Regions from separate parts of the Nocardiopsis sinuspersici genome, predicted to be linked through region 3. Evidence: riboswitches for the same ligand, from Rfam matches in the RefSeq annotation. Region 3 holds a riboswitch; each other region holds the start of a gene.

Region 1 (6,064 bases), 1.7 Mb from region 3:
TCTCCGGAACAGCAGATGTACGCGGGCGGTCAGCCGCCCTACCCCGGCGGCCCCGGTGGTCCTGGTGGTCCCGGCGGCCCCGGTTACCCCCCGCCGCCGCCCCAGCCCTCGGGCGGCGGCAGCAAGGCCGGCCTGTGGGTCGTGATCGGCGGCGGCGCCGTGATCATCGTCCTGGTGATCGCGGTCGTGGTCATGCTCATCACCAACGGCGGCGGCAACGACCAGGCCACCCCGCAGCCCGCCCCCGATCCCTCCCAGGGTGCCGAGGCGACCACCGGCGGGGACGACGGCGGCGACGGGGAGCCCGAGCCCGAGCCCGACACCGACACGGCCCCCGCGGGCGAGCCCCCCTACACCGTGCCGGCCGAGCCCTGTGGCGCCTTCACCGAACAGGTGGTCTCCGACTTCCAGATCAACGACGGCGGCAACAAGTCCGTCCGGGACGAGAACTCCTACTGCGACACCCTCGAGGCCTCGGTCCCCGAGGGCAACCCGGCCGAGGGCTACGCGGCCTTCGAGGTCGTCTACGAGACCCCCTACTCCGCGTCCGACTCCGTCGAGGCCGCCGAGAGCGACTACCAGGCCAACGTCCAGGAGGTCACCGGCGAGGACCCCTACCTCGACTACTACAAGGCCGAGGACGTGAAGGAGAGCAAGGAGGTGGACCTCGGCGACGAGGCCCACTACGTCCTCACGAAGTACGACTTCCTGGGTGACAAGGTCCCCCAGGCCGTGCTGATGATCCGCACCGCCAACCTCAACATCCGGATCGAGTACCAGCTGCACCCGCCCTTCGGCGAGGAGGACTCCTCGGAGGACCTGGTCATGCCCGACAACGTCGAGGAGATCATGCTCAACGCCGGCGCCGACGCGCTGGCCGTGGTCGGCACCTGACCGTCCCCGGACGGCATGGCGTGGGGAGAGGGGCCGCGGCGTTCGCCGCGGCCCCTCTCCCGTACCGCCCTCCCCGGCCGTGCGCGGCCCGGACCCGGTGGCCGGCCGGAGGCGTCGCCGGTGGGGCCGGAGGGCTCCGGCCCCCGGTGATCCCGTACCCGTGGCGGGGTTCGCCGCTCCGGGCGCGCTACGAGTACGGGATCACGGCGCGTGGTGCGGGTCGGCGCGCACCTTTTCCGGTCACCTCACCGGCGCAGGTCGGCGCGTACCCGGCGGGCCGCCTCCACCATGTTGCGCAGGGCCTGTTCGACCTCGGCGTAGCCGCGCGTCTTGAGGCCGCAGTCCGGGTTGACCCACAGGTTTCCGGCGTCGATGTGCGCGACCGCCAGCCGCAGCGCGTCCTCGACCTCCTCCACCGGGGGCACCCTCGGCGAGTGGATGTCGTACACGCCCGGGCCGATCCCGCGCTTGTAGCCGCGCTCCCCGAGGTCGCGTACCAGTTCCATGCGCGAGCGGGCGGCCTCCACGCTGGTGACGTCGGCGTCCAGGGCCTCGATCCCGTCGACGATCAGCCCGAACTCCGAGTAGCACATGTGCGTGTGGACGGTCGTGGACGGCGACACCCCAGAGGTGGCCAGGCGGAAGGATCCCACCGCCCAGTCCAGGTACTCCCCGCGCCGCTCCTCCCGCAGCGGCAGCAGCTCGCGCAGGGCCGCCTCGTCCACCTGGATGTGGCGGATCCCGGCGCGTTCCAGGTCGGCGGCCTCGTCGCGCAGTGCGAGGCCCACCTGGCGGGCGGTCTCGCCCAGCGGCTGGTCGGTGCGCACGAACGACCAGGCGAGCATGGTCACCGGTCCGGTCAGCATGCCCTTGACCGGCTTGTCGGTGCGCGACTGGGCGTAGGTGGTCCACTCGACCGTCATCGGCTCGGGGCGCGAGACGTCGCCGAACAGGATCGGCGGGCGCACGCACCGCGAGCCGTAGGACTGCACCCAGCCGTTCGAGGTGGTGGCGTAGCCCTCCAACTGCTCGGCGAAGTACTGGACCATGTCGTTGCGCTCGGGTTCGCCGTGCACGAGCACGTCCAGGCCGATCTCCTCCTGGAGTGCGACGACCCGGTCGATCTCCTCGCGCAGGATCTGCTTGTAGGCGTCCTCGGACAGCTCTCCCCGGCGGTGCGCGGCACGGGCGCGGCGCAGCTCCGGGGTCTGCGGGAACGATCCGATCGTGGTCGTGGTGAGCGGGATCTCCGTGGGCCTGCCCCGGTCCTGGGGGCGCTCGTAGGCCTCCGGGCCCAGCGCGTCGAGGCGCGCGCGCACGCGGGCGTCGGTGAAGGCCGGGGGACGGACGCCGCCCCCTCCGGTGTGCTCGGCCTCGGCGCCCTCGGAGAGCACGCGGCCGAGCAGGGCCACCTCCTCCGCCTTCTGCCTGGCGAAGGCCAGGGCTTCGCGCAGCCCGGGGGCCAGGGAGGTCTCGGCCTCCAGGTCCAGGGGCACGTGCAGCAGGGAGCAGGAGGTGCTCACGGTGAGCTCGTCGGTGAGGGCGAGCAGTGTGCCGAGCGTGGCCGCGGCGGCCGGGACGTCGGTGCGCCAGACGTTGCGGCCCTCGACCACGCCCGCGACCAGGCGGGTGGCCCCCAGGCCGGAGACCTGTACCAGGTCGTCCACGCCCTCGTCGTCGGTGACCAGGTCCAGGCCCACGGCCTCGACCGGGGAGTCCTTGAGGACGCGCAGGGCGGGCGCGCCGATGGAGCCGAAGTAGGTGGAGACCAGCAGGGCGGGACGGTCGGAGAGGGAGCCCAGGCGCTGGTAGGCGCGCTCCAGGCGGCCGACGGCGGCACGGCCCTCGTCGGTGGCCAGGATCGGCTCGTCCAGTTGGACCTCGGTGGCGCCGGCGGCCCGCAGCTCGCCGAGGAGCCGGGCGTAGGCGTCCAGGAGCTGGTCGAGCAGGACGATGGGCTCCCACCCCTCGGGAGCGTCGTCGGCGGCCTTGGCCAGCATCAGGAAGGTGAGCGGGCCGACCAGGACCGGGCGGGTGTGGAACCCCGCCTCGGCGGCCTCGCGGAACTCGGCGACGGGCTTGTCCCCGACCAGGCGGGGACGGGTGCTCGGTGACAGCTCGGGGACCAGGTAGTGGTAGTTGGTGTCGAACCACTTGGTCATCTCCAGCGGCAGGGCTCCCTGCTCGCCGCGGGCGAGGGCGAAGTAGCGGCGCAGCTCCTCGTCCCGGTCGTCCGCGGCGGCGGGCGGGGCGAAGCGCGGGGGGACCAGGTCGAACAGGACCGCGGTGTCCAGGACGTGGTCGTAGTAGGAGAAGGTGTTGGACGGGATGTCGTCCACGCCGGCCTCGCGCAGCTGGGCGTAGACGCCCCGGCGCAGGTCGGCCGCGACCGCGTCCAGCTCCTGGGCGCTGGTCCCGCCCCTCCAGTAGGACTCGCTGGCGCGCTTGAGCTCCCGGTGGGGGCCGATACGCGGGTAGCCGTGCACGGTGGAGCGCACGGAGGCGGGAGGTGGGGACGCGTCCGGGGAGGCGGGGGCCTCCGCGGGCCTGGGTGTCTCGGTCATGAGCTTCTCTCCCTCGTCGAAAGCCGGGTACCGGCCACGAGGCGGAGCGAGGAGCGGACCCGCCGGTGAACGCGCCGTGAGCGCACACCCGCCGCCGTCCTCGGCCCTCCCTCGGGGCGCGGGACCACCGGCGGCACGGGTGCGCCGCCGGGTGGAGGCAGGTCTTCGGACTCGGGGGCTCGGACGGTGCGGACACCGTTCCTCCTACTGGCCGCCGCTTCCCGGTTTCCGACCTTTCCGACCGGACTACCAGTGCTTGTGGCGACGCTCGTTCCCCCATACCGCTGCGGGGCAGTCCCGGATTCGCACCGGGTTCCCTCTTGCGACACGCCCCTCCCCACCGGGTACCGTCCCGACCGCGGGGTGGCGCGTGTACCTTCCACGGCTGCAAGTATAGGGAGACCCCTCGCCCCTGTACCCGGCGTACACCCCCTGTGTCCGGCCCCACGGCGTGAACCCCTGCCGCACGACCGGCATCACACCCGATGTGAAACGTCGCGCGGGCGAGTCTCCCCTGTCTCTCCCCGCGGACGTTCGTTCGACGATGAGCGCGGAGATCCCCTGGTGAAGAAGCACTCCCATCCGACCATGGACCCGGACCACCCCCTGATCACGGTTCTGGTAGCGCTACTGGTTCTGGCGGGAATGGTGTTACTGGCGGCCCGGCCCTCCGACGAGGCCGGTCCGCCGGCGGACGAGGCACCGGCGGCCGCCGCCGAGGAGAAGAAGGCGCCGCCCCGGGCCGAGGGCGGCCCCGACGGGCTGACCGTGGTGGACGCGGCGGACGTGGTGGGTGTCGGGGAGGCCGAACTGGCCTACGACGGCGGGATCCCCGCCTCGGTGACCTACCCTGTCATCCCCAACGCCGAGCCGCTGGCCGACTTCCTGAAGCGCGAGCTCGACGCCGAGGTGCGCGCCTTCGAGGCCGCGAGTCCCGGCGCGGTCTCCTTCGAGGCGGACTGGAACCTGACCACGGCGGGCGACGGCCTGGTGGGGGTCCGGATGACACGGGTCGAGACCGACTCCGAGGGCTCCAAGGAGGGGTACACCACCTACTGGTACGACACCGCCACCGCCCAGCACCACCCCTCCACCGCCCTGATCGCCGGACAGGAGGAGCTGGAGGAGCTCAACGCCCTGGTGCGCGAGACGGTGGGCGGCAAAGACGGCGGCCTCCACCCGATCAGCTCCCTGTACGACTCGATGGGGTTCAACCCCGACGGGGACCTGGTCGTGGAGTTCGACGCCGGACAGGTCGCGGCCGCGTCGGAGGGCCGCGCGTACGCGGTGGTCGACGCGGAAAGGGCCGGGGCGCTGCTGTCCGAACTGGGCGCGCGCGTGCGCGACGCGGCGACCGTGGGCGTCGAGGACTTCGAGATCCCCACCCCGCCCCCGGCCGGCGGGGACGGCGGTGGTGACGCTCCCGTGCCCGGGGAGCTGAGCCCGACCGACGACGGCGTCGACTGCTCCGACCCCGACACCAAGTGCGTGGCGCTGACCTACGACGACGGCCCCGGCGGACGCACCTCCGAGCTGCTGGACGTCCTGGCCGAGCACGACGCGCGGGCCACCTTCTTCCTCACCGGCCACCCGGTCATGGAGCACCCGCACACGGTGCGGCGCGCCTACGCCGAGGGGCACGAGCTGGCCAACCACACCCTGAACCACCCCGACCTGGCCGCTCTGGGCGCGGGCCGGGTGCGTTCGGACCTGAACACCGTGCAGGCGCTGGTGTACCGCGAGACGGGATACCCCATGAACCTGATGCGTCCGCCGTACGGCTCCACCGACGACGGCGTGGCGTCGGTGACCGCCGACATGGGCCTGGCCCAGATCCTGTGGAGTGTGGACACCCTCGACTGGAAGGACCGGGACGCCTCGACGGTCCGCGACCGGGTGCTGAAGGGCGCCTCGGAGGGCGCGATCATCCTCATGCACGACATCCACGGCACCACCATCGACGCCGCCGGCTCGGTCATCGAGGAGCTGGACGCGCGCGGGTACACCATGGTCACCGTGTCCCAACTGCTCGGAACCACGACCCCCGGCGAGACCTACCGCGACGGGGTTCCCGACACTCCCGAGGAGGACGCCCGGGCCGACGCCTAGGCATGTGACGGTGACCACATGCGGTCACCTCCACGGGACCGGGCACGACGTCCTCTATGTTGCTCCCATCAGCCACGTCAGCCTCCGCGCAGGGATGAGGGAGTCCGGTGTTGTCGTCGACCCGAGTTCGTCCGAGCGAGGCCGTCCGGTGTCCGGTGGACGGAAGGCGCGGACCGCGGGAGCGCAGACCGCTGTGGCCCGCGGCCGTGCTGGCGGCGCTGGTCCTGCCGCTGGCGGCCTGTGGCGTCCAGGAGGCCACCTCCGGGGTCGAGGATCCGGAGCTGATCACGGTCCTGTTGGACGAGCCGGGTGAGGGGGTCACCGAGTGGCGCGGTGACGCGGGCGACTTCGCGGACCACCCGTACAAGCCGGAGGGCCTGGAGGTCGACGTCGCCTACCCCCGGTTCGAGGGGGCCGAGGCCTTCTCCCGGGGGCTGGCCGCGCGGGTGGACCAGGAGGTACGGGACTTCCGCGGCGCCAGCCGGGACCCGGTGAGC
Region 2 (6,064 bases), 2.7 Mb from region 3:
TTGATCTGGTTGATCACGTCGATGCCGAAGTTCAGGTGGATCGACTCGTCGCGCAGGATGTACTGGTACTGCTCGGCGATGCCGACCATCTTGTTGCGCCGGCCCAGCGACAGGATCTGCGCGAAGCCGGTGTAGAACCACATGCCCTCGAAGATCACGTAGAAGGCCACCAGGTCGCGCAGGAACGCCTGGTCGGCCTCCGGGGTCCCCGTGCGGAACTCCGGGTCCTCCAGGTTCTGGGTGTACTTGAGCGCCCAGGCGTCCTTGGCCGTGATCGACGGGACCTCCCGGTACATGTTGAACAGCTCGCCCTCGTCCAGGCCGAGGCTCTCGCAGATGTACTGGAAGGTGTGGGTGTGCACCGCCTCCTCGAAGGCCTGGCGCAGCAGGTACTGGCGGCACTCGGGGTTGGTGAGCTGGCGGTACACGGCCAGCACGATGTTGTTGGCCACCAGCGACTCGGCGGTGGCGAAGAAGCCGAGGTTGCGCTTGAGCATCAGGCGCTCGTCCTCGGTCAGCCCGTCCTGGGACTTCCACAGCGCGATGTCGGCCTGCATGGCGACCTCGGTGGGCATCCAGTGGTTGTTGCAGCCCGCGAGGTACTTGTCCCACGCCCACGTGTACTTGAGCGGGAGCAGCTGGTTGACGTCGGCGCGCGCGTTGATCATCGCCTTGTCGTCGACGTTGACGCGCTCGGCGTCGCGTTCGATCTCACCGAGGCCGCTGGTGGTGCTCGCGCTGTTCTCGGAAACTGCGGTCATCCTGGGGTTTCTTCCGTTCTCCGGCCGTGCCGGGCACGTCGTTTCTGGGGCGGGGCCGCGGAGGAGGCTCCGCGGCCCGTGGGCCGTCGCCCGGAAGGGGCGAGGGGCGGTCCGGAACCGGACCCGCCCGGCCGCCGGCGGCCGTTCGCCCGGGAGGGGCGCCCGGCCGCCGGAGCGGCGGGGTTACTGGCAGGCCTCGCACTCGGGGTCGTCGATCGAGCAGGCCTGGCCGTCGACGACCTCGAACTCGTCCTCCTCCGCGGCGCTCGCGCCGCCGGTGCCGGGCGCCGGGTTCGGGGAGGGGGCCGGTGCCGGGCTCGGGCTCGGGGACGGCGCGGGCGAGGCGGAGGGGCCGGCCCCCGGGGTGGCGGCGACCGCGTTGAGGCGGCCGTCGGTGCCCTTGAGCGTGCTCTTCTCCACGTGCGTGGCGCTCTGCGAACGCAGGTAGTAGGTGGTCTTGAGGCCGGAACGCCACGCACGGCGGTACAGGGAGTCGAGCTTCCTGCCGCTGGGCGCCGCCATGTACAGGTTCAGCGACTGGGCCTGGTCGATCCACTTCTGACGGCGCGAGCCGGCGTCCACCAGCCACTCCGGGTCGATCTCGAACGCGGTGGCGTACAGGGCCTTGAGGTCGTCCGGGACACGGTCGACGGCGCCGAGGCTGCCGTCGTGCATCTTCAGCGCGGAGACCATGTCGTCGTCCCACAGCCCGCGCGCCTTGAGGTCGCGCACCAGGTAGGGGTTGACCACGGTGAAGTCGCCGGACATGTTCGACTTGACGTACAGGTTGCGGTAGACCGGCTCGATCGACTGGCCCACGCCGGTGATGTTGGCGATGGTCGCGGTCGGGGCGATCGCCATCACGTTGGAGTTGCGCATGCCGGTGGCCTTGACGCGCTCGCGCAGCGAGTCCCAGTCCAGGGTCTCGCCCCGGTCCATGTCCAGGTCGCCCTCACGCGCCTCGGCCAGCAGCCGCAGCGAGTCGATCGGCAGCACGCCCCGGCTCCACAGCGAGCCCTCGAAGCTCTCGTAGGAGCCGCGCTCGGAGGCCAGCTCCATGGAGGCCTCGATGGCGTAGTAGCTGATCAGCTCCATGCTCTCGTCGGCGAACGTCACCGCGCCCTCGGAGGCGAAGGGCGTGCGCAGCTTGAACAGGGCGTCCTGGAAGCCCATCAGGCCCAGGCCCACGGGGCGGTGGCGCATGTTCGCGCGGCGCGCCTCGGGGATCGTGTAGAAGTTCACGTCGATGACGTTGTCGAGCATGCGCACGGCGGTGCGGACGGTGCCGCGCAGGCGCTCGACGTCCAGGCCGTCCGGGCCCACGTGCTGGGCCAGGTTGACCGAGCCCAGGTTGCAGACCGCGACCTCGTCGGCGCTGGTGTTCAGCGTGATCTCGGTGCACAGGTTGGAGGAGTGCACCACGCCCGCGTGCTGCTGCGGCGAGCGCAGGTTGGCCGGGTCCTTGAAGGCGATCCACGGGTGGCCGGTCTCGAACAGCATGGTGAGCATGCGCCGCCACAGGTCGACGGCCGGGATCTTCTTGGAGACCTTGATCCGCCCGGCCTCGGCCTCGGCCTCGTAGCGGACGTAGGCCTCGGCGAACTCGGTGCCGTACTTGTCGTGCAGCTCGGGGACCTCGTCCGGCGAGAACAGGGTCCAGGTGCCGCCCTGCTCCACGCGCTTCATGAACAGGTCCGGAACCCAGTTCGCGGTGTTCATGTCGTGGGTGCGGCGGCGCTCGTCACCGGTGTTCTTGCGGAGGTCGAGGAACTCCTCGATGTCGATGTGCCAGGTCTCCAGGTAGGCGCAGACGGCGCCCTTGCGCTTGCCACCCTGGTTGACCGCGACGGCGGTGTCGTTGGCGATCTTCAGGAACGGGACGACGCCCTGGCTCTTGCCGTTGGTCCCGCGGATGTGCGAGCCCAGGCCGCGCACCGGGGTCCAGTCGTTGCCGAGGCCGCCGGAGTACTTGGACAGCATCGCGTTGTTGCTGATGCCGTGGAAGATGGCCTGCAGGTCGTCGCCGACGGTGGTGAGGAAGCAGGAGGACAGCTGCGCCCGCACGGTGCCCGAGTTGAACAGGGTGGGCGTGGAGGCCATGAAGTCGAACGAGGACAGCAGCTCGTAGAACTCGATGGCGCGGGCCTCGCGGTCGTCCTCGTTGAGGGCCAGGCCCATGGCCACGCGCATGAAGAACGCCTGCGGCAGCTCGTAGCGGACCTCGTCGCTGTGCAGGAAGTAGCGGTCGTAGAGGGTCTGGATGCCGAGGAAGGTGAACTGCTCGTCGCGCTCGGGGCGCAGCGCGGCGCCCAGGCGGTCCAGGTCGAACCCGGCCAGCGCCGGGTCGAGCTGGCCGAGGTCGATGCCGCGGCTGACGTAGGCGGCGAGGTAGGAGGCGTAGCGCTCGCCCATCTCGGACTGGCCGGCGGCGTCGGGGGAGCCGCTGATGAAGGTGAGGGCCTCGCGGCGCAGCTTGTCCAGCAGCAGGCGGGCGGCCACGTAAGAGTAGTCGGGGTCCACCTCGACGAAGCTGCGGGCGGCCATGACCAGGGCCAGCTCGATCTCGGCGTCGGACATCCCGGGGTAGAAGCCGCGACGGGCCTCGGTGAGGACCTTCTCCGCCGAAACACCGGTGAGCCGCGCGCAGGCCTCGGCCACGACGTGCTCGATCCGGTCGACGGCGGCGGGGGGACTGCCGTCGTTGGTCGGTGCGGACCGAACGGATGCGGGCACGGCTTCGACGTCAAGGGTCATACAGCGGCTCCAAAACCTCAATAGAAGAGTCCCGGCGGGGAGGGGACCGAGATGCGAGGCGCACGGCGCCCACCGGTGGACCGGCGCACTGGGTGCGTACGGTCGTCGACCGGTGGATCGCGGCGGCTCACCCTCGAAGCCCCGTCGTCGGCACACGCTCACGTGCGCACCGGTGGCAGGTCTTCGGGCTTGTGGAGGTCACCGCTCCGGGATGTCCTCGGGGGTTCCCGGCGCCTGTGGCGGCCTCGTCTCCACTCACCGCTGCGGGGCAGCCCCGGTTTCGCACCGGATTCCCTCTTGCCTCACCCCAGGAGGTGAACCACCAGCGGGAGAGATACTACATCTAGGGGATGGAGGGTTGGAACACCGCAAGATGATGGCGTGTCACTGATTTCTCAGATGCTTCGACGACTGTCGGACACACACTCAGAGCGTGGTATCGGGGCCCGTTTCCACCCGCTCACCGCAGGGATCACGCCTCGTGGGGCAACGTTCGGGGGTGACTCGACACAGCCTAGGACGTCGCCGGGGCCGCCCGCGCCGAGGCGTCCTCCACGGGCCCGGAGAACCCGCCTGCGGCACGGCTCGGGTGCGTTCGCGGAACCCGGCGCACCCCGTCCGGAGGCCGCCTGCAAGGGCCCTGCGCGGGGACGGCACGCGTCGGCGGCCGGCTCCGGGCGTGTCGCACGCCCCCCGTGGACGTCGGAAAGCTCACCCGCCTGCTTCCCCGCCGACCCGAGGGGTTCGGGCGGCGGTCACCCCTCGTCGAGCCGCCGGTCCAGGGCGTCCTCGTCCAGCCCCAGGTCGACGCGGATGCGGAAACGGATCCGCAGCAGTTCCATCAGGAGGTCGCGGACGTAGGGCGAGGAGGCCAGGCCGAGGAAGCGGCCCGCGCCGACCGTCGCCCACCGCTCGGCCCCCTCCATGTCGTCGTGGGCGTACAGCGCCTCGGCGACGTGGATGTAGGTCTGCAGGCCCGGGGGATCCTCCGCCTCCAGGCGCTTGAGGTGCGCGTAGGCCTGCTCGGACTCGTCCAGGTGCAGCAGGGCCCCGGCGCTGAGTGCGCGCGCGTCGATCACCGTGGGCCCTCCGTCGTCGATCGCCCGCTGGTAGGCGGCGCAGGCGCGCTCGAACTCCTGGGCGATCTCCCACTGTTCTCCCGCGCGCACGAACAGCTCCGCGCGGGAGATCTCGCTTCCGGCGTCGACCTGGTTGGCCAGGTCCAGGAGTTGGGCGGCGACCGGTCCGTGCTCACCCGACCGAACGGCGTGGAATTCCAAACGGTCGAGTTCTGCCGTCGTCACGTGGGTCAACCGCATCGCCCCCATCCCCCTACTCGCACTCCCATGCTCAAGGTCAGGGTCTGGCGCGCTCCAGTGCCTGCCAGAACCCCTGGCGCAGTCCGTCCCGAACCTCGTCACGCAACAGGTGGTCGATCGGCAGCGAGGAGCCCTGAAGCAGACGCGCCTCCAGGTCGGAGGGCATCCTGGGTCTGCGGGCGAGGACGGCCTCGACCCACAGAGCGGGCGCCTCGCGAGCGATCGACTCCGCGAAGTCGTTCCCTTCTTTGTGCGCAACATGCACCGCTTCGTCAACGGTATGCGCGCCGGAGTGCGTCTGCTGGGGATATCCAGGACTGGGACGCGGTTCCTGGTAGTGGCCGGCGTCGAACCGGTCGGCGTGCTCGGGACCAGTAGGCGGCGGCCCTCCGTAGGAGGAGACCGCCCCACCGCGGTGGGCGGTGTCAGTTTCCGTACTGGTCCCATAGGTAGGGTTTGCGTCGGACGCACCCCCGAAGCCGGGATTGTCCCCGGCACCGAACCTGGGGTCCTGTGGTGGTCCGTTTCTCTGCGGTGGTGTGTGCCCCGGCTGTCCGTGCTGCCCGTCCTGGGCGAACGAGCGCTGCGCCCCGGTCTCGTGCGCGAAGGACTGCTGAGAGCCGGTCCCGCCGTTGAAGGCCTGTTGCGGCCCCGTCATGTGCTGTCCCTGGCCGGGTCCCGGTCTCGCCGGCAGCCCGTAGCCCGACTGGTCGGCGCCGCGCATCGACGGGTGGCTCCCGGTGGGGGGATATCCCCCCTGGCCGTTCGGAGCCGGGTGGCCCCCGGTCATCGGGGCACCGGGATAGGCGCCGTTGCCCCCCACGTTCGGCGGGGGCTGCCCTCCGGAGGGGAACCCGTTGGCGTCGATGGCCCCGTGCTGCTGGCCGTCCGCGCCGGATCCGGCCAGGTGGTCGCCTCCGCGCTGCTGCTGGGCCAGGCTCCGGCGCATGGCGCGCAACTGGTCCATGGCGTTGCCCTGGGGGACGGGCTGCCCGCCGGTCCCGGCGAACATCGCCTCCAGGCCCGCGTCCGAGGAGGCGGCCGGCTCGACCCGGTTCCCGCCGGGCTGGGCCGCGACGGGCTGCCTCGGTGTCTCGGGCGCCGAGCGGGCGCGGCCGTTGGCGAACGGCGTGGTGGTCTTGGCCGCCGTCTCCTGGGCGGAGCCGCCGCTGGAGAGGAGGTTGACGTGCGGGCGCAGGTGTCCCGCGCCGATCTCGATGAGGTCGTCGC
Region 3 (6,064 bases):
AGCTGCGCAGCGCCGGATACCGCGTCGACGCCCTCCGCACCCTGATGCCGGACCTGCGCGGTGGGCACCGGCTGACGGATGTCAGGGCCGCGTTGGCGGACCGGGACGCGAGCATCGTGGCGCGCTCCCGGGCCCTCCTCGACGCCGCCGCCATGCTCAGCGCTGTGATCTCGCTCGCCGAGGCCCCGTCCGGCGGCCTCGCCGCCGCGACGCGGACGTGAGAGGGCCGCGTTCCCCCGGTGGGATCCGGTGGGGTCGCCGCGGCGCCGCGAGCCTCACGTGCCGTGGAAGACCGTGAGGTCGACCGCGGGTGCGTCCGTGTACACGACACCCCGCTCGGGCGGGATGGGCTCACCCGAGGCGGCGTCGGTGCAGTGGGCGTCGAACATCTGCGCCTCGTCGAGGGGCACCAGGTCCCGGTCGGCGACCCTCCAGCCGCGGACCAGCTTGACGGGGACACCGGCCCCGTCGGGAAGGGTGTGGGAGACCTGGTCGGTGAAGCTGCGCAGCACCACCGCCGCGGCGCCGCCGTCGGTGAGGGCGTCGCACAACCGCTCCACCACTGGCGGGTGCTCGACGGCGAAGTCCTCCCCGCGACGTTCGACGGCCGTGCTCATCGCGTGCCGGGTGTGCAGGGTGAGGACGTGGTGCTCGCCGGGCAGGTCGTTCAGGAGGGCGGACAGCAGGGCGTGGGCGTGTGAGGAGGGCATTCTCCGAGTATGGGCGCGCGGACGCGGCCGGATCGGGTTGTCCACAGGCCTGGTCGGGGATGACGCGGCTCTTTCGTGAGGAGCGCGCCAGGAGGCGTCCGGGGCCCTCCTGGGGCGGCCGGGCGGGAGGGGTGCGAAGAGACGGCGCCTTCCGGTACCGTCTCCAGCCCGGAACCGGGACAGCGGTGGGGAGGGCGTGTCCATGGAGGAAGCGGTCGGACTCCTCACCCTGGCCTTCGGGCTCGTCGTCGCCGCGGGAGCGGTGCACCACGTCAGGAACTCCGCCGTGGGCGGTGCCCTGGACAGGAACGTCCTCATCGGCCTGAGGACGGGGGCCACCCTCTCGTCGGACCGTGCGTGGAGGGAGGGGCACCTGGCAGCGGTGCCCTGGCTCACGGCCACCGTGCGCGCCGGATACGTCGCCGGGGCGGCCACGGTCGTGTCCGTCCTCGTGTCCATGGCGGTCGACGCCCTCCTCCCCGTCGTCTGGGCCGTCGCGGCCGCGGAGTACACCGCCCTGATGGCATGTCTGGTCACCGGAACGGTGAAGGCCGACAGGGCGGCCAGGGCGGTTCTGGAGGAGACCCGCTAGAGCGCCGCGGCGGTCGGGCGACGGGCCGCCTCGCCCGAGGGCGCCGCGTGTTCGCACTGTGGGCGTGTGCGTTCGGCCCGGCGCGCAAGCAGGTGTGCGCCGGTGCGTCCACAGCGAGGGCCGTGTCCGTGAGACCGTCCGCCGGAGGCCGGTGGCCGGGCACCGGGCGGACGGAAAGCCTCCTCAGACGGCACTCCGGGACAGGTCGGGGGTGCGTACCCGTCTCAGGACGCCGAGGACGATGAGCGCCTGTGCCGCGAGGTAGGTGGCCATCACCCAGAACCCGCCCTGCGGAACGTCCAGGCCCGGGACGAAGGACCGCAGGGCGATGAGGGAGTCGGAGGCCAGGAACAGGGCTCCGCCGACCGCCGTCCAGGTGTTGACCCCGGTGGACACGACCGCCATCAGCCCCAGCACCAGCCCGTACAGCAGGACGGGAACCAGCAGGACGCCGGTGTGCGGGACGCACACCCACATCAGGGCGGCCACGGCACCGGCGTAGGGCACCAGCAGCCACCGGCGGCGGTGGAGCACGCTCTCGGCCCGGTACGGCCAGAAGGCGCACACGTACACCACCTGCGCGACCAGGAAACCCGCCACCATCAGGAGGAAGGCGGTGTCGCCCTCCGCCAGCGCGGGGAGGGCGTCGCCGAGCCAGGAGAAGACCAGGGCCGCCAGCACCAGCACCACCAGCCGGGACCGGGGCCGTTCCGTGGCGGCGAGCACCATCAGGGCCAGGGCCGGCATGAGGAGGACCTGGGTCGGTCGCGACCAGGCCTCGGGGCCCAGCAGCTGGACAGCCAGGTGGACGGCGGCCAGAACGAGGAAGGAGGCCAGAAGAGCGCGGGCGGGCAGAGGCCGGGGGATCATCCGGACATCATACGGTCGCGTCCCGGCGGCACCCGGAGGGCCGGCTCCGGAGGCGGTTCCGCGAGGGCAGTGGTGCCGGGCCTGCGCCGTTCCCATCGCACCCGAGCGGTCCCACGGAGAGAACGGGCGCCGGTGCCCACCGACGGTGTTCGGTGGAGGCGGATCTCGGGGGAGGGGAGCGTCCGGGGCGTCGCGGCGAAGACGTGGACGAACCCGCCAACGGCGCATACCGACCAGTCGGTTACCATGGCGGCCGTGGTACGCCCACGCTTCTCGCACCCCTCGACCACCCAAGGAGTCAGCGATGGCTGTCGACCCCACAGGATCCGCGCTCGCGGACATGTTGAAGGAGGACCCGGGCGGTCCCTTCGTCATGCTCAACCTGTTGCGATTCGCTCCGGACGGCCGCTCCTCGTACGAGGAGTACTCGCGGCGGACCGCCCGCTTCCTGAAGAAGTACGGCGCCGAGCTGGTCTACGCCGGTGACGGCGCGACGCCCCTGGTCGCCGAGGACGGGCAGGACTGGGACGCGGTACTGCTCGTCCGCTACCCCGACCGGGAGACGTTCAGCCGTATGGTCGCCGATCCCGAATACCAGGAGATCACCCACCTGCGCTCCCAGGCCCTGACCGAGGCCGTGCTCCAGCCGACCGTTCCCTGGGGCTCCGGCCGCAACTCCTGAACGGACCCCTCCGAACACGTTCGACGGCCGTGCGCGGCCGGCGGGGCGGGCCGTGGAAACCCGCCGTGGACGACCACGGCAGGGCGCCGCGGTCCGCCCCTTGCCATGCCCTCGCGCGAGATGGTGGGACCCTGGGTCAGGAGGGGAGGGGGCGGGGTACTACCCTCGTCGGGCCAGTCGAACTCCACCCCGTGGAGCAGGGAACCCGGTGGGAATCCGGGACTGACGCGCAGCGGTGAGGGTGACGGGCGGGGCACGCCCCGGGAACGCTTTCCCGGGACAGCCACTGGAGCATCGCTCCGGGAAGGCGCTCCGCACCGGTCGAGCCCGAGTCCGAAGACCTGCTGGCGCTGGCGGTGACGGGCCGCCAGGTCGTCCGCGGCCCCGCGAACGGGCCCTGACCCGAAGGACGCGCATGTCCCCGACGGAACCCCCATCCTCCGCCCTCCGCGCCCGGCGCGACCGCTGCCCCGGAGCCCTGCGGCCCTGGCCCGCCGACGACGGGCTGCTGGTCCGGCTCCGGCTCGTCGGCGGTCGGATCCCGGCCCGCTCGCTGCGTGCCCTGGCCGCCGTGGCCGACGAGTACGGCGCCGGACGGATCCATGTCACCGGCCGGGCCAACGTGCAGCTGCGCGCCCTGCCCGGGCGTGACGGGCGGCTGGCCCCCGAAGCGCTCCGGGCCCTTGAGCGGACCGGTCTGCTGCCCTCGCCCACCCACGAGCTGGTCCGCAACGTGATGGTCTCCCCGTGCACGGGCCTGGCGGACGGGTGGGCCGGGGGCGAGGGCTCCCGAGACGAGGGGGGCGCCGCGTCCGGAGACCGTCCGTCGGGGATGAGGGGCGGGAGGGCGGATCTGCGTCCCGTCGCCGCCGCGTTGGACGGGCTGCTGTGCGCCGCACCGCACCGCGCCGCCCTTCCAGGACGCTTCCTGTTCGTCCTGGACGACGGACGCGGTGACCTGGTCGAGCGCTCCTGCGACCTGGGCCTCGTCGCCCTCGACGCACACGTCGCCCAACTGCGGGTCGGGGAGGGCTGGGGCCCGCCGACGCCGCTCGGCGAGGCAGCCGAGGCGCTCGTACGGCTGGCCGACGAGTTCCTGGAGCGGCGCGGTGACGGCCCCACCGCGCCGTGGCACGTCACCGAGCTCACGCCGCCGCTGACCGACCCGGTGCCACCGGACCCGCGGCTGCCGGACCCCGCTCCGCCGCTGCCGTACGGCCCGCTGCCCGAAGGCGCACGGCACGTTCCCGTACCCGACGACGGCCTGGACCGGTCCGCCGCCGAGGCGCTCGCCGACGAGGCGGTCGCCGCGGGCCCCGGCGAACTCGTCGTCACGCCGTGGCGCGGCGTTCTCGTCCCCGGAGGCGCACGGTGACCACCCCGCGCCGGCCGAACCGGCACTACGAGTACGTCGACGACGGGCCCGCCATCTACACCGACTCCTTCGCCGTCATCCGGCGCGAGGCCCGGCTCGGCCACCTGCCCGCCAACGCGGAACGGCTCGCCGTGCGGATGATCCACGGCACCGGCCAGGTCGACCTCGCCGACGACCTGTTCGTCCACCCCGACCTGGTCCCCGCGGCGCGCTCGGCCCTCCAGGCCGGTGCGCCGATCCTGTGCGATGCCACCATGGTGGCCGCCGGCGTGACCAGGAACCGCCTGCCGAGCGGCAACGAGGTGCTCTGCCTCCTCGGCGACGAGCGGGTCCCCGGCCTCGCCCGGGAGTGGGGCACCACCCGCACCGCGGCCGCGGTGTCCCTGTGGGAGCCGCTGCTCGACGGCGCCGTGGTCGCGGTCGGCAACGCGCCCACCGCCCTCTTCCACCTGCTGGAGATGCTGGCCGACGGCGCCCCGCGCCCGGCCGCGATCGTCGGCTGCCCGGTCGGCTTCGTCGGCGCAGCCGAGTCCAAGCAGGCGCTGGCGCAGTTCGCCGACCGGCACGGCGCCGACATCCCCTACGTGACCACCCATGGTCGCCGCGGAGGCTCCGCGATGACCTCCTCGGCCCTCAACGCACTCGCCAAGGAGGAGGAGTGACCGGTCGTTTCCACGGTGTCGGCGTCGGACCCGGTGATCCCGAGCTGGTCACCCTCAAGGCGGCCAGGCTCATCGCCGGAGCCGACGTCGTCGCCTACCACGCCGGAGCCGGCAAGCAGTCCAACGCCCGCCGCATCGCCGACGCCCTGATCCCGGACTCGGCCGTCGAGGAACAGCTCACCTACCCGGTGACCACCGGGACGACCGACCACCCGGGCGGTTACGCGGGTGCGCTGGCCGACTTCTACGAGGAGTCCGCCGCGCGGCTGGCCGCCCACCTCGACGCCGGCCTCGACGTCGTCCTGCTCTCCGAGGGCGACCCCCTGTTCTACGGGTCGTACATGTACATGCACGACCGGCTGTCCGAGCGGTACGAGACCGAGATCGTGCCCGGGGTCCCGGCGTTCACCGCCGCCGCGGCGGCCCCGCTGGCCCGGCAGACCGACGTGCTCACCGTGCTGCCCGGCACCCTGCCCGAACCGGAACTGGCCCGCCGCCTGGCGGACACCGACGCGGCCGTGATCATGAAGCTGGGCCGGACCTTCCCGGCCGTCCGCAGCGCCCTGGAGGCGGCCGGGCGGCTGGAGCACGCGGTGTACGTGGAACGCGCCTCGATGGAGGGGGAGCGGCGGCTGCCGGTCGCGGAGGTCGACCCGGAGACGGTGCCCTACTTCTCCCTGGTGCTGGTCACCGGTGACAGCCGCAACGGCAAGCGGTCCCGGCGGAGCGACGCGGCGACGCCGACGGCCCCCGAGCCCGTCGAACCGGCGGCCGAACTGCTGGTCGTCGGCCTGGGCCCCGGTCCCGGGCACTGGCTCACCCCCGAGGCCTCCGAGGCGCTCGCCGAGGTGGACCACGTGGTGGGCTACGCCCCCTACGTCGACCGGGTCCCGCAGCGCTCCGGACTCACCCGGCACGCCTCCGGCAACACCGTCGAGCTCCAGCGCGCCCGGTTCGCCCTCGACTTGGCCAGGGACGGCGAACGCGTCGCCGTGGTCTCCGGCGGGGACGCCGGCGTCTTCGGCATGGCCACCGCCGTGTTCGAGGCGGCCGAGGACCCCGGCTACCGGGACGTGCCCGTCCGGGTGCTGCCGGGGATCAGCGCCGTCCAGGCGGTCGCGGCCCGGGCGGGCGCTCCGGTCGGCGGCGACTTCGCGGTGATGAGCCTCTCGG

Evidence for each region. Region 3 has a riboswitch for cobalamin ahead of NOSIN_RS11550 (nitrite reductase). Riboswitches for the same ligand answer to the same signal wherever they lie in the genome.
Region 1: another riboswitch for cobalamin. It lies ahead of metE (5-methyltetrahydropteroyltriglutamate--homocysteine S-methyltransferase); the one in region 3 lies ahead of NOSIN_RS11550 (nitrite reductase).
Region 2: another riboswitch for cobalamin. It lies ahead of NOSIN_RS23305 (ribonucleoside-diphosphate reductase subunit alpha); the one in region 3 lies ahead of NOSIN_RS11550 (nitrite reductase).

What each region holds. Positions count from the first base shown of each region.
Region 1 is NZ_MCOK01000001.1:950,745-956,808, reverse strand. It holds gene NOSIN_RS04005 (hypothetical protein) at 1-894, shown strand, start outside; gene metE (5-methyltetrahydropteroyltriglutamate--homocysteine S-methyltransferase) at 1,140-3,458, opposite strand; cobalamin riboswitch at 3,615-3,807, opposite strand; gene NOSIN_RS03995 (polysaccharide deacetylase family protein) at 4,047-5,567, shown strand; gene NOSIN_RS03990 (polysaccharide deacetylase family protein) at 5,678-6,064, shown strand, end outside.
Region 2 is NZ_MCOK01000001.1:5,397,525-5,403,588, reverse strand. It holds gene NOSIN_RS23310 (ribonucleotide-diphosphate reductase subunit beta) at 1-761, opposite strand, end outside; gene NOSIN_RS23305 (ribonucleoside-diphosphate reductase subunit alpha) at 945-3,515, opposite strand; cobalamin riboswitch at 3,673-3,854, opposite strand; gene NOSIN_RS23300 (hypothetical protein) at 4,271-4,843, opposite strand; gene NOSIN_RS23295 (NYN domain-containing protein) at 4,872-6,064, opposite strand, start outside.
Region 3 is NZ_MCOK01000001.1:2,693,701-2,699,764, reverse strand. It holds gene NOSIN_RS11575 (MerR family transcriptional regulator) at 1-221, shown strand, start outside; gene NOSIN_RS11570 (hypothetical protein) at 276-710, opposite strand; gene NOSIN_RS11565 (SdpI family protein) at 913-1,302, shown strand; gene NOSIN_RS11560 (lysoplasmalogenase) at 1,486-2,172, opposite strand; gene NOSIN_RS11555 (DUF1330 domain-containing protein) at 2,477-2,854, shown strand; cobalamin riboswitch at 3,012-3,217, shown strand; gene NOSIN_RS11550 (nitrite reductase) at 3,270-4,229, shown strand; gene NOSIN_RS11545 (precorrin-8X methylmutase) at 4,226-4,891, shown strand; gene NOSIN_RS11540 (precorrin-2 C(20)-methyltransferase) at 4,888-6,064, shown strand, end outside.